Regions from separate parts of the Paenibacillus sp. NRS-1781 genome, predicted to be linked through region 1. Evidence: riboswitches for the same ligand, from Rfam matches in the RefSeq annotation. Region 1 holds a riboswitch; the other holds the start of a gene.

Region 1 (7,484 bases):
AAACGGTTTAGTCTTGATGTCAGACCCGAATGGATCGTGTATGCTAAGGACTACGCGGCGGAAGATGGATACCAGATTGCGAAGGCGTGGATACAGCAAGGAAATTTGCCAAGGGCTATTTTTGCGGCTACCGACCTGCTTGCCTTTGGTGCCATCCGTGCTTTCAAGGAAAGCGGCTTGAGGGTACCCGAGGATATTGCTGTGGTGGGATGTGATGATATAGAAGCCTGTCGCTACACCGATCCTCCACTGACCACTGTAAAACAAGATAAACAAAAAATAGGCCGACTAGCTGCTATGGTGCTATTTGACCTGATGAATAAACAAATGGAAACGAAATGTATTAAAGTAGAACCGGAGCTAGTCATTCGCAGTTCCTGCGGAGCGATGCAAAATTGGAACCATACGATGGTTCAGGGCTAGCATATCCATGCGTATCTCAAAGAGTGCGTCAGCTTTCTATAACTCTTTAGCAAAAAAGGGAGTCACCATCGTGTTACATGCCTGTGCCCCGTAAGATGGACACTTTGAGAGAAAGTATCCATCTTACGGGGCATTTAAGTTTTATTTAGAGTAAACAACAGTGGTGGAGCGGATAAAATATAACGCCCTATTCAACTGTCTTACATGTAACCGAAAAAGACATTGCGTTGCTCCAGAAGAGACCCTTCATTTAAGCTGTTACTTGTAGGCCATCGTCGCGTTCACGGCCTTTTTCCAGCCCTCATACAAGCTGCTGCGCGTTTCTTCATCCATAGCGGGGGCAAAAGATCGCTCCACCCTCACACGCTTGCGCAGTTCATCCATGCTCTTCCAATATCCAATCGCCAAGCCTGCCAGACATGCGGCTCCCAGTGCCGTCGTCTCATGGATCACAGGCCGCTCTACTGTGGCATCCAGAATATCGCTCTGGAATTGCATCAGAAAATTGTTCAGCACGGCTCCCCCATCCACTCGCAACGTCTTCACGGCAATGCCGGAGTCAATTTCCATCGCGGCAAGCACGTCTTTCGTCTGGTAAGCAAGTGCCTCCAGTGTTGCACGAATAAAATGTTCTTTCGTGGTACCCCGTGTCAGGCCAAACATCGCTCCACGCACCTCACTATCCCAGTACGGACTGCCCAGTCCGACAAAAGCAGGTACCAGATACACCCCTTCCGAAGAGGACACGCGGGCTGCATAGGCTTCGCTGTCTTTGGCTTCACGGAACATGCGCAGACCGTCACGAAGCCACTGGATCGCCGAGCCCGCTACAAAGACACTCCCCTCCAGCGCATATTGCACCTTGCCTTCCTCCAGCCCCCAAGCGATGGTTGTAATGAGTCCGTGCTTGGATTCCACGGGTTGATCGCCCGTGTTCATCAGCATGAAGCAACCTGTGCCGTAAGTACTTTTGATCATCCCTTTTTCGTAACAAGCCTGACCAAATAGAGCCGCCTGCTGGTCACCTGCTGCGCCAGCAATCGGTATATTTTGACCAAAGAAATGATAATCCACGGTGTGCGCGTATACCTCGGAAGAAGGCCGTACCTCAGGCAGCATGTTTTTTGGCACACCTAGAATGTCCAATAGCTCTTCGTCCCACTTTAGCTCATAAATATTATACATCAGCGTTCTGGCTGCGTTGGAATAGTCGGTCACATGCGCCTTGCCGCCGGACAGCTTCCAGATTAGCCACGAATCAATCGTACCGAACAGCAAGTCGCCTCGTTCCGCCTTTTCGCGCGCACCTTCTACATGGTCCAGTATCCACTTCACTTTTGTGCCAGAGAAATACGGGTCAATCAACAGCCCTGTTTTACTGTGGAATAGCTCTTCATGCCCTTGCTGCTTCAGTTCTTCGCAGATTTCCGAGGTTTGGCGTGACTGCCATACAAGTACGTTATACACAGGTAGTCCTGTATTTTTGTCCCACACCGCTACCGACTCACGCTGATTGGTAATGCCGATGGCGGCAATCTGCTTCGCTTTTACACCGGATTCGGATAGACAGGATGCAATGACCCCCAGAATGGAGCTCCAGATTTCATTCGCATTCTGTTCCACCCAGCCGGGATGAGGAAAGTATTGCGGAAACTCCCGCTGAGCCGAGTACACCACATCCCCTTTACTGTTGAACAAAATCGCTCTTGAGCTGGTTGTTCCCTGATCCAGTGACAAAATATATTTTTCCATCGTTAATCTCCCCCCTGTAATGAAACCATTTTATGCTGTCATTTTATGAGCTTTATCACTTTTATAAGTACGGCTGAAACGAAAGGTAACCATAAGCACTACTACAATCATACCCAGCACAATCCAAAAGCTGGAGTCATATTCCCTTTAAATACGATCTGGTAAAACAACCCTCGAAAGCGCCCCCAAACAATGACCCTACAATCGGCAGCAACCAATGCACAAGACGCGGCCCCAAATCTCTAGCCGGATTAATAGCATAACCTGTCGTCCCGCCCAAGGACAAGCCGATGCTGACAACCAGAAAACCCACAATGACTTTTAGCCGCCCGCCTTGCCGAAGCCCTTGGAATCCAGTCATAGCCCACAACAATAACATCAAAAGAGCTTGAATAAGACGATATTTACAGTAAAAAAAGAAGTGTCCTCCCAACCTGTAGTGGCTGAGGGACACTCCTTTATGAGTTGACTGTTTGTCCTTTTTCTTCTATGTCTATGGCTGCTCCGGCACTGGCACCGGCAAGCATTCCCTTTTTCTTGTTGGGGTACAGGGAATCCATATAGGTACGGGTCTCAGCAACTACAATTCCCGACAAGCCAAGCAGTGCAATCAAGTTCGGGAAGGCCATCATGGCGTTAAAGATATCTGCCAGCAGCCAAATGGCTTCCAGCTTGATGAACGCGCCTCCTGCTACCAGAGCGATGAATAGATAGCGATACGGTTTAATCCACTTGACCCCAAGCAAATATTCAACGCAGCGCTCCCCGTAGTAGTTCCAGCCAAGTATCGTTGTGAACGCAAATAAAATAAGGCTAATCGTCACGAGCTCTGCCCCAGCCGGAAAGGCACTGGAAAACGCATGCTGGGTCATCAGACCTCCATCATCATTTCCACTCCATATTCCTGTAACTAGCAACGTAAACCCTGTCAGATTACAAATAATCATCGTATCGATAAATACGCCTGTCATGGATATTAGCCCTTGCTCCGCAGGCCATTTGGTTTTGGCAGCTGCGGCTGCAATTGGTGCACTGCCCAGTCCGGCCTCATTGGCAAAAATACCTCTGGCTACCCCGCTTCGCATCGCCAGCATAATCGTGGCTCCGGCAAAACCACCAGTCGCGGATGTGGTCGAGAAAGCCCCTTGCAATACTAAAGCGATCGCATGAGGCAGCTCTCCTGCAAACTTAATGAGAACGATTAAACAAACTACGATATAGAGCCCCGACATGAATGGAACGATCTTTGTGGATACCTTGGCAATACTTTTGAGTCCTCCAATCGTTACAACAGCCGTTAACACGGAAATAACGATTGCTGTAACTACTGTTGGTATTCCAAAGCTACTTTCCGTAGAAGAAACGATAGCCTTTACTTGCGGAAAAGTACCGATTCCAAATAGCGCTACAAGAATACCAGAAAAGGCAAACAACATCGCCAGCGGCTTGAAACGGCGGCCAAGCCCTTTTTCAATATAATACATGGGTCCACCCGAAAATTGTCCGTTCCGGTCTTTAACACGGTATTTAACGGATAATAATCCTTCCGCGTATTTGGTTGCCATTCCGAAAAAAGCTGCAACCAACATCCAAAATAATGAGCCGGGTCCACCCAGTTTGATCGCAGTCGCAACGCCAACGATACTTCCTGTACCTACAGTAGCTGCGAGTGCTGTACTCAATGCTCCAAAGCTACTGACATCCCCGCTGCCTTCATCCGGCGCTTTACCAATTAGCTTGAGCGCCAGGGGCAATCGAACAACCTGAAGTAGCTTCAGACGGATCGTTAGCCACAACCCAGTGCCCATGACGAGAATTAGAAGCGGCGCTCCCCACATCCAGCTGTCAATCATTTCTAGCACATGTACCAAATTCATTTCAACCCGCTCCTCTAGCATATTAAAAAACAAAAAAGAGTCAAATCCGCTGATTCGACTCCTGGAGAGGTTAAAGGCACGAAAAAATACAACCATCTTGTGCAGGATTCAGCCACTAACAGCTCATAAAAAAGCCTAGGGCATCCCCTGTCACAGGTTATTCGCGTCTCTGTCCTTTTGCCTGAGAGTTTAAGCAGATGATATCTGCGGTGCACCTTCGGCGCCCAATTAAGGGTCTCTCCAGAGTTCTGTCCGTTTACGGTCCCGCTTGTTGCTGTAATCAGCCCAAGCACCTGAGAGTTTTGCCCCTTCGGTCGGAACTTACGTTCCATCTCCCGCAAACATCAACCAGACATATGAAATTGTTTTTATTATACAGAAAACTTTCAGCTTTTTACAAGTGAAAAATTTGTGAAGGTGTTTCGTTTTTTTAGGACGAGCCTATAAAATAAGGGCGGACTTGGCCGAATTCATCCTCATGATGTTCTCAGCCGCACCCACCCCCAGACCATATTGGGTTATATTCAGTTAACTTGGATTACAGTTCTTCTCCGTTAGTGACAATTACATTTTTGTACCAGTCAAAAGAGTCCTTCTTGGAGCGCTTCAGTGTTCCGTTACCGTCATCGTCCATATCAACATAAATAAATCCGTAACGCTTGGACATTTCGGAAGTAGACATACTCACAAGGTCGATAGGCCCCCAACTGGTGTAACCAATCAAATCCACACCGTCCGTAATCGCTTCCTTCATTTGGGCAATATGCTGGCGCAAATAATCAATGCGATACGTGTCGTGAATGGAGCCGTCTTCTTCCACCTTGTCATATGCACCCAAGCCGTTTTCCACGATGAACAGCGGCTTTTGATAGCGGTCATATAATGTGTTCAGCGTAACACGCAGGCCGATCGGATCAATCTGCCAGCCCCAGTCAGAGGATTGCAAATACGGATTTTTCACGCCTCCAATCAGGTTCCCCGCTGCCTTCTCACCTTCCGGACCTGCCGAGACAGTCAAGGTCATGTAATAGCTGAATGAGATGTAATCGACCGTGTTGTTTTTCAGAATCTCGGCATCGCCGGGTTCTGTGTGCAAAACAATATTATTTTCTTCAAAATAACGGTTCATATAATTTGAATATTCCCCACGGGCATGTACATCCGTAAAGAACAGATTCATCTGGTTTTCATGCTGACTTTTCAGCACATCCTCCGGGTTACACGTATGTGCATAGCTTTCCATACGAGCCAGCATACAGCCGATTTGAGAGCCAGGAATAATCTCATGTCCTCGTTTTGTCGCCAATGCGCTCGCCACAAACTGGTGATGCAGGGCTTGATAGATGGCTTGTTGCTTGTTATCTACACGGTCAATGACCACACCACCACCTGTGAACGGACTCATCGTCATCACATTGATCTCATTAAAAGTCAGCCAGTACTTCACTTTATCCTTATAACGTGTAAACACCGTTTCGGCATAATTGACGTAGTGTTGTACCACTTCACGACCAAGCCAGCCATTATATTTCTGTGTCAGACCTAGCGGTGTTTCGTAATGGGACAATGTCACCAGTGGCTCTATCCCATACTTACGCAGCTCGTCAAATACATTATCGTAAAATTGCAGTCCTGCTTCATTCGGCTCCGCATCATCACCATTTTGGAAAATCCGCGACCAGTTAATGGACATGCGGAATACCTTAAAGCCCATTTCCGCAAATAATGCGATATCTTCTTTGTAATGATGAAAAAAGTCCACACCTTCGCGCTTTGGAAAACGGGCATTTACCTTGCCAGCCAAAATGTCTTCAAGTCGCTCGGACGAAATCTCTATAGCATGATCGTTTGTGCGCTCTGCTTTGGGTACATAGGCAATTACGTCCGCACTGGACAATCCTTTTCCATCTACGTCAAAGGCGCCTTCCAATTGGTTGGCTGCGGTTGCCCCGCCCCACAGAAAGTTTTTCGGAAATCCTTTTAATATCTTAGTCATGGGATGAGAGCCTCTTTTCTTTTTTTAGTTATTTTTGTCCATCTTCAAAATAAATGTCATTTTGATAACGCAGCTCATTGCTGATCTTCTGAACCTCAATGCTCAATGACTTCAATTCTTCGTAGCGGTCCTTGTCCTTTTCGGCAATGATCCGATAAAACTCCTGAGCCTCGTAAAACATGAAATGATGCGTTTCCAGAGCACTTACAGTATCTGTTTCCTGAGTACGAACATCCAGAACTGTTACGTCCGTGATACCAGAGACACCACTGGAGATCATAGTGGCCTGGTCCCCGTAAATTTCAACACGGTTGGTGGTTACAGCATTTTTGGCCAGTTGGATCACCAGTGTAAAATCGGGATACGACAGTAGGATCGGGCCGCCCAAATCCACGCCATTCTCATGCTTTTTGGCACAGTACAGGCCTGATGTCGGGGCTCCGAGCAAATCAATGGCAAAATACAGCGAATACACACCCAAATCCATTAATGCACCCCCGCCATAAGACAGAGAAAAGATATTAGGAGTATCTCCTGACAGCAACTGATCATACCGGGAGGAAAATTGCATGGAGTACAAGGTGCCACCCTGGATATTGCCCACGCGCTTCAAGTTGTCCTTAAGGCACAAAAAATTAGGCTCATGGATATGACGAACCGCTTCCAGCAGGTAGCAGCCATTTCGGTTAGCCAACTCGTAAGCCTCCTGCAATTCCTGCTCTGTCAGGCTAATCGGTTTTTCGACAATCGCATGTTTGCCATGCTCCAAAAATAGACGCGCTTGCGCCATGTGCAAGGAATTGGGGGTAGCAATATAAATGGCATCCATATCGGATTGAGCCATTTCTTCCAAACTGTCATACAGCGTAATGTTTTCAAGCTGGCACTCGGCGGCAAAAGCTGCGCCTTTGTCCTTATTTCGAACAAAGAGTGCTGTAATTTCCCAGCCGCCAGCTTCTTTCACGGCTTTAACCCATTCTGTGCTGATCCACCCTGTTCCAATTATTCCAAGCTTCATATTAGCGTAACTCCTTTCTTGATAACGAACCTATCGCCGGAAATCAACGATGGACGGGGAAGGCTGCTTAAAGCCGTTTTCCAATATTTCGATTGTCAGCAAAATGTCCTCGTCCTTAACCAGCTTGGGTGCTCCGTGGACAATGGACTCGTACAACGAGTCATACAATTGCCCATAATCTCCTACTGGCGTAGCAAGTGTTTCCTCGATAGCTTCACTACTGCCGGGCGGCACGTATTTAAGTTTGCCATAGGAAGCGGGATTATCCAGTCCGAAACCTTTCATATCCGGGGTCTTGCCGGCTTTCAGCCAGGTTTCCTGCTGATCATCTCCCCATTTGACGAAGCTGCCCTTCGTGCCGTGAATAGTAAACTGCGGGTAAGGCAGGCACACCACCAGAGAAGTTTTTACAATCACT
Region 2 (7,484 bases), on a different contig from region 1:
CATGGGAAGATAGCGATGCTGTTTCATTGGGTCTGGCTCCTTTCAACCAACAAAATCGTAAAAACGTAGAACGATTAACAAATGATTAATAAACGATTGCGAACGGGGCAGCGTTAGTAATGGATCACGATAGTTATAGTATTAAATCAGCGTGGACGTTTATAAAAGGGCGCTGCTACCACCTCGGCGCGCAGGCGCTTGCCACGAATCTCGACCTCCAACGGTGTGGATAGGGAACTGAAACGACTGTCCACTAGAGCCAAACCCAGATTACGCTTTAAGGTGGGCGACTGGGTTCCCGTTGTGACCTCGCCAATGTGCTGTCCTTCCGCAAAAACGGGATAATGGGCACGTGGGATGCCGCGGTCGAGCATTTCCAGTCCGATCAGCTTGCGTGGAATACCTTGTTCTTTCTGACGTTGCAGGGCCTCTCTCCCGATAAAATCCCCCTTATTCAGCTTGACGAAGAAGCCTAAACCAGCTTCCAGTGGGGAAATGGTAGCGGACAACTCCTGTCCGTACAGCGGCAGCCGTGCCTCGAAGCGCAGCGTATCCCTGGCCCCAAGTCCGGCGGGAACCAGACCATGCGGCTCACCGATGCGAAGCAATCCGTCCCACACTGCCGGTGCATCCACAGCGGGCACATAAAATTCAAAACCGTCTTCACCCGTGTACCCGGTGCGGGAGACGAGCGCTTTTGCCCCGAACAATTGCACATCCTCACGGAATCGGAAGGATGCCAGATTCGTAATGTCCACGTCTGTCACGGCTGCGGTAATACGAGCAGCTTCAGGTCCTTGCAACGCCAGCAGTGCTAACGCATCTGATACGTTTTCCAGATGAACGGATGCAGGAGCATGGCGAAGCAGCCAATCCCAATCCTTGTCGATATTGGAGGCATTCACAACGAGCATGTAACGCTCCGACCCTTTACAGTAAACAAGCAGGTCGTCTACTACACCTCCATCCGGGTAACACAGGAGAGAGTATTGGGCCTGACCTGGCTCCAACTGACTGACATCGTTCGTCGTCACCTGTTGCAGAAATGCTTCGGCTTCCTGGCCTTCGACCAAGAATTCACCCATATGCGATACATCGAACATTCCCGCACGTTGTCGGACGGCCTCATGCTCCTTTTGAATGCCACTGAACTGTACAGGCAGCTCCCAGCCGCCAAAATCAATGCAACGAACCCCCGGCAGCGTGCCGTAGGAGGAATACAGCGGCGTTTTTCGCAAGTTAGTCATTTTTTCACTCCTATCCAGTGTGATCAGCTAAACAAAAAAGACAGGCCGAAAAAAACGTATGGACCGCAGTCCACACACTTTTTTTCAGCTCTGTCCTTGATACCTGAGAGTTACCCCGGTGCGTACCAGGTTTCCCCTTGGGTGATCCGCCTGTATGGCGAATGCTCTCCAGAGATGCGTCCGGCAGAGGTCCTTTTGCCTGAGAGATTCACCTGCGGTGCAGGTTTACTCCTTCGGCGCTGCCCTTGGATCAGCTAAACGTCATCCGGCCCTGCCGGTAACAGCTTGATTCCACTCGCTGGCTACCTTGTTTTCACAGGCGGCAACAGCTAGCGAGTTTTGGCAGTCTCTCCCTCCACGTTCATCCGCGTTTACAGTTATCGGGTATTTCCAAAAGCACTTGTTATAACCCATTAATACGCAAATTTATTCGAAATGTCAACAAAAATGTCATGAAAAACATTATTAAAAACATTTTATTCATAAATAAGGTTATGTAAGCGTTTGTTATATCCTGTCGTATTTTTAGTTAGAACGATATATGGAGAAATGTGAAATATTTTTGTTAGTATTATTGACATGAGAGTTCTTGTTGTCATAATCTTAACCTGTCACAGACGGGTAGGCGAAACGATGTAATCCATATGGAAGCGAGGCGGAGCAGGATGAGTGAAGTGAAGCAGCAATTGTGGTACACAGAGGAACACGAGTGGGTTCAGCGCACAGAGGATGGAACGGTACGAATCGGTATTACGGACTTTGCACAGCATCAACTGGGGGATATCGTTTTTGTGGAGCTGCCTGGGGAGGGAGCAACGATTGAGCAGGGGGCAGAGATTGGTACTATTGAATCGGTAAAGACAGTATCCGACCTGTTCGCTCCGGTGACGGGAACGGTGTTGAAGGTGAATGAAGCGCTGGAAAGCACGCCTGAGCTGGTGAACGAGTCTCCCTATGAAAAAGGCTGGATGATCGAAGTGGAGCTTGGAGAAGATGTAGAGAAAGCACTAAGCAAGCTGCTGTCTGCGGATCAGTACGAGCAATTGACTGCCAATGAGTAATAATGGGGCAAATTAGGTTGGATAACTGAATAAGAGTGGCGTTTGTCCGCTCTGTTTTGTATAAAAATAGTCGCGATGATTGGGCATAGCGGCTATTTTTTGCTGTCTTTTTTGGAAAGCGTAATTACGTTCTTTTATCTTTTTTAGAGGATAGATCTCATACATAAATTGTACTGATGACAGGATGGTTTTTCGACTAAACACTCATGTTACAGGCCATATTAAGAGGAATTATGCAGAAGGATTTCGCGCCTGTTTACCTTAAATTTAAATGTTGTCATCAATGTTCATGACGAAAGTACGTTTTCATTTCGTTGATGAAGATAGCGTTGTCATTTAGTATGAATTTTAAGAAAAGGTAGTGATGCTTTTTACCTATAAGGAGGATATGAATATGAGCACAGTGGACGCAAAGTCCAATTCAAACGGAGGCGCGCGCGTTGCCGTACAGCGTTTTGGCCGTTTTCTCAGTGGTATGGTTATGCCCAATATGGGGGCCTTTATCGCGTGGGGATTGATCACGGCACTCTTTATTCCGACCGGATGGTTTCCGAATGAGGGTTTTGCACAACTGGTTGATCCGATGAAAAATTATTTGCTGCCACTGCTGATCGGTTATACGGGTGGCACCATGATTCACGGACAGCGCGGAGGTGTGATCGGGGCCATTATGACGATGGGTGTCATTGTCGGGGCGGACATTCCGATGTTCCTCGGCGCGATGGTAGCGGGTCCGCTGGCTGCATGGATATTGAAGAAATTCGACAAAGCGATTGACGGCAAAGTTAAATCAGGGTTTGAAATGCTGGTCAATAACTTCTCAGCAGGGATTATCGGGGCGATTTTAGCGTTGCTTGCCCATGTGGCAATCGGACCGTTTGTACAAATTATCAGTCAAGTGTTGTCAGCAGGGGTACAGTTCCTCGTGAACGCAGGGCTTTTGCCGCTCGTCAACCTCATTATTGAGCCCGGAAAAGTGTTATTTCTAAACAACGCACTGAACCACGGAGTATTGAGTCCGATTGCGCTGGAGGAGGCTTCAAGAACAGGCAAATCCGTTTTGTTCATGCTTGAATCCAACCCTGGACCGGGGCTCGGTATTTTGCTGGCCTATTGCCTGTTTGGTAAAGGTTCTGCGAAGTCGTCGGCTCCCGGCGCGGTCATCATTCACTTTTTCGGCGGGATTCATGAAATTTATTTCCCTTATATTTTGATGAAGCCGATTCTGATTCTTGCTGCTATAGCAGGGGGCATGGTGGGAACGTTCTGTTTCATGCTGACAGGTGCCGGACTGGTTGCAGCTCCTTCACCGGGTAGTATCATCGCTTATTTCCTGATGACGCCAAAAGGCGGATATTTGCCAATGCTGAGCGGTGTGATTGCTGCTGCGGTCGTATCGTTTGCTGTGGCTGCGGTATTACTCAAGACAGGTAAGCAAAAAGGAGAGGGGCTTGAGGAAGCGGCATCCCGTATGAAGGATATGAAGACTCAAAGCAAAGGTGCAAGCGAAAACGCCGCTGTAACGGAAGATAACCGCGAAGCTGATCTTGCTGCCAAGATTGCCGAAGTTCAAACGGTCAAGGATAAATCAGATGTCAACAAGATCGTCTTTTCCTGTGATGCAGGTATGGGCTCAAGCGCTATGGGCGCCTCGATTTTACGCAAAAAAATGAAGCAGGCGGGTGTGGATGTTACGGTAACAAACACGGCAATCAGTGAGATTCCGCAGGATACGGATATTGTCATTACGCAAAAAACGTTGACAGACCGGGCTAAAACGGTAGCTCCCAATGCTGAGCACATTTCTATTGACAATTTCCTGAAAAGTCCTGAATACGAAGCGCTGGTGGAACGTCTGAAATCCGATTCTTAATCCCCTGTAGTAGTCAGGCCGCCTGTGTGCAGTAGGTATGTTCTGCGGAAGGGATGAGCTTGGGAAGGAACGGTATGCGTTTATGAATATTACGAAACGACAACGTGACATCGTGGAATATCTTCTGGAGCAGTCCCAAGAGGTAACAGCCGGGGAAATTGCCACGAAGATTAATGTCAGCACAAGGACGGTTCACCGGGAGCTCAGTGCAGTCGAGCATTGGTTAGCGGCTCATGCGGTAAAGCTGGAGAAAAAATCAGGGATTGGTATCTATGTGGATGCCGACCCGGCTCAGCTTGTATGTCTGCGGGAGCAATTGATGCATACGAAGTCGGACGAATATTCGGCTGAGGAAAGAAAGATCGTGGTTCTCTGTATGCTGCTGGATACACAGGAGCCGATCAAGCTGCTGGCGCTGGCTGCTGATTTGAAGGTCGCAGTAACTACGGTCAGTCATGATCTGGACGAATTGCAAGGCTGGATCGTGGAACGGGGACTCGTGCTTGTGCGCAGACGCGGGTACGGCGTCGAGATTACAGGCCGGGAGACGGACAAAAGACGGGCGATTTCCGAGCTGGCTCTAGAGTATTTGGATGAATCGGATCTGTTTTCCAGCCGGGAGGAGCTTCGTCCTGTGACACGTGTCGCTGACAAGTTGCTGGAGATGATTGGCAGAGAGAACCTGCTGACCGTGGAAAATTCCCTCTGGCAGCCCCATGAGAAATGGCTGAAAAACAGGGTGGAAAGCAAATATATGGAGCTGTTGATTCAAATTTGCGTTTCGCTGGCACGTCTGCGGCTCGGATACGTTGTGGATCATCGTCTCTCGTATTCCAAAACAGATTCGGATGAGAATATCATGCTGCGCACAGCTATGGTGGAACGCATATGCACGGAATTGTCAGAGGCGCTGGATATTGATTTTCCAGAGCCGGAACGATCTTATTTCAGACTGCTGTTCCGTGATGCCGAGGATCATTCTACCCGGCTGCTGCCGCTGGATGATCTCGTACTGCTGGAGTCGGTTCATGAGTTGATTCGTCGTGTAGAGGAAGAGACAGACACGCCATTGGCAGAGGATCGTGTTCTGCGTGAAGGACTGATTGCCCATATGGCTCCGGTACTCAAACGTTTGAAGGAAGGCAGATCCATCCGTAATCCCCTGCTCCAGCAAATCCGCAAGGATTACGGCAGCTTGTTCGACTCGGTGAAGAAGGCTGCGGCGGACATGACAGAAATGGAAGTGCCGGATGAAGAGATCGGATTTCTCGTCATGCATTTCGGCGCTTCGCTGGAGCGGCTGCGACAATTGCGGCGGGAGGTGCGGGCCATCGTCGTCTGCACGAGCGGCATTGGATCATCCAGGCTGCTGGCAACAAGGCTCGCCAAGGAGCTGCCACAGATCAAAATCGTGGATAGGGCCTCATGGTACGAGGCGGCGCGGATTCCTAAAGAGGATTATGATCTGATCATTTCGACGGTGGAGCTACCGCTGGAACCAGATCGCTATCTCAAGATCAGCCCGCTGCTGACGCAGGAGGAGAGTGACCGTCTGCGACATTTTATCCAGCATATTACACTCAAGGATCCCAATGATCAGCAGCAGGAGCAGGCCGTCCAGCCCGGTCAGGGCATGGAGTGGCTCACCGGGCTGCGAAAAAGTCTCGAGGAAATTGTACACATTGTACAGCAATTTCAAGTGTATACGCTGGAAAATCAGGGGATGGATATGCAGGCTACCGTACAGGCTATCTGCATGCTGGAGGCGGGACAGGGGAACGTTACAGAGCCTTCTGCCATTGCTGCACAGCTCATGGAAAGAGAACGCCAGGGGAGTCAGGTTATTCCTGATACCTCCATTGCTTTGTTTCATACGCGTAGCCACTATATTCGCCAGCCTTCGCCTTCGCTTACGCTGTATAAGCTGGCAGAGCCGCTGCTGGCGGATGCAGGCGAACAGGTAGATTGCGTGCTGCTTATGTTGGGACCTCGCGAGCTGCTGAGAGAAAGCTTGGAGGTATTGAGCGAGATTAGTGCATTACTACTTCGGGAAGACATGGTTACGCTACTGAAACACGGTAGCCGTGAGCATATCGCCAATTATATATCGAGTGAACTGGCTGAATTTTTTCACAGTAAATTAGGGACAGGGAGGAACCTACCGTGAGCATTATGACGATAGACAAAGTAAAAATGAACACAACCGCCAAAGACAAATACGAGGCGATTCGCATGGCCGGACAAATCCTGCTGGATGCCGGACATATTACAGGTGAGTACATTGACAAGATGCTGGAACGCGAGGAGATCGTGTCTACCTATATCGGGAACGGGTTGGCTATTCCACACGGCACGAAGGAATCCAAGACGTTCATTCAATCGACTGGCATCTCGATCATTCAGTTCCCGCAAGGTGTGGATTTTGGGGAAGAAAAAGCATACATGGTGATCGGCATCGCAGCACAAGGCGGCGATCATATGGAGATTTTGACGAGTATCGCTGTGGTGTGTGCCGAGGAAGAAAACATGGATAAACTTCGCAACGCGGTGACCCCTCAGGAAATTATCGATTTGTTTGAAAGTGAGATGGAGCTATGAGAGCCGTCCACTTTGGAGCAGGAAATATCGGTCGTGGCTTTATCGGATTGATTCTGTCGCGGGCAGGTTATGAGGTTGTCTTTTCGGATGTTAACGACACTCTTGTATCCGAGTTACGCCGGCGCAAGCAATACACTGTAGAGTTGGCGAATGATACCAAGGATATGGAGATGGTCACGAATGTAACCGCGATTGACGGCAAAGATGCAGGGGCTGTAGCGGATGCGGTAGACCAAGCTGATTTGGTAACGACCGCAGTGGGTGTCAGCATCCTCAAGCATATTGCAGCAGGCATTGCCGAGGGAATTAAGCGGCGGGTAGAACGCGGGGCAGCGCCGCTACATGTGATTGCCTGCGAAAATGCAATTGGAGGCAGCGCCCAACTGAAAGAGCATGTTTTTGCGCTATTGGATGAGGCGACTCGTGCCAAGGCGGAGGCTTCGGTTTATTTTCCGAATGCTGCGGTAGACCGGATTGTGCCGATCCAGCATCATGAGGACCCGTTGCATGTGCAGGTAGAGCCTTTTTACGAGTGGGTGGTGGATCGTTCGCAAATGGCTTCTGACCATAAAGAGATCGAAGGCATCCTTTACGTGCAGGAGCTGGAGCCTTACATTGAACGCAAGCTGTTCACGGTGAATACGGGGCATTGTGTGGCGGCCTATATTGGTTATAACGCGGGTTATGCTACCATTCAGGAAGCCA

The links. Region 1 has a riboswitch for glycine ahead of ACIFO6_RS22845 (alanine/glycine:cation symporter family protein). Riboswitches for the same ligand answer to the same signal wherever they lie in the genome.
Region 2: it holds a riboswitch for glycine, as region 1 does, so the genes downstream of both, gcvT (glycine cleavage system aminomethyltransferase GcvT) here and ACIFO6_RS22845 (alanine/glycine:cation symporter family protein) in region 1, are expected to answer to the same signal.

The regions. Positions count from the first base shown of each region.
Region 1 is NZ_JBITPI010000076.1:23,672-31,155, reverse strand. Features, by position in the region: gene ACIFO6_RS22860 (LacI family DNA-binding transcriptional regulator) at 1-423, shown strand, start outside; gene glpK (glycerol kinase GlpK) at 682-2,175, opposite strand; partial or broken gene ACIFO6_RS22850 (aquaporin) at 2,206-2,536, opposite strand; gene ACIFO6_RS22845 (alanine/glycine:cation symporter family protein) at 2,634-4,052, opposite strand; glycine riboswitch at 4,212-4,306, opposite strand; glycine riboswitch at 4,324-4,400, opposite strand; gene ACIFO6_RS22840 (glycoside hydrolase family 1 protein) at 4,591-6,048, opposite strand; gene ACIFO6_RS22835 (Gfo/Idh/MocA family protein) at 6,077-7,066, opposite strand; gene ACIFO6_RS22830 (Gfo/Idh/MocA family oxidoreductase) at 7,097-7,484, opposite strand, start outside.
Region 2 is NZ_JBITPI010000006.1:87,879-95,362, forward strand. Features, by position in the region: gene gcvPA (aminomethyl-transferring glycine dehydrogenase subunit GcvPA) at 1-27, opposite strand, end outside; gene gcvT (glycine cleavage system aminomethyltransferase GcvT) at 147-1,247, opposite strand; glycine riboswitch at 1,328-1,424, opposite strand; glycine riboswitch at 1,425-1,612, opposite strand; gene gcvH (glycine cleavage system protein GcvH) at 1,913-2,308, shown strand; gene ACIFO6_RS02160 (PTS mannitol transporter subunit IICB) at 2,703-4,181, shown strand; gene ACIFO6_RS02165 (BglG family transcription antiterminator) at 4,264-6,348, shown strand; gene ACIFO6_RS02170 (PTS sugar transporter subunit IIA) at 6,345-6,779, shown strand; gene ACIFO6_RS02175 (mannitol-1-phosphate 5-dehydrogenase) at 6,776-7,484, shown strand, end outside.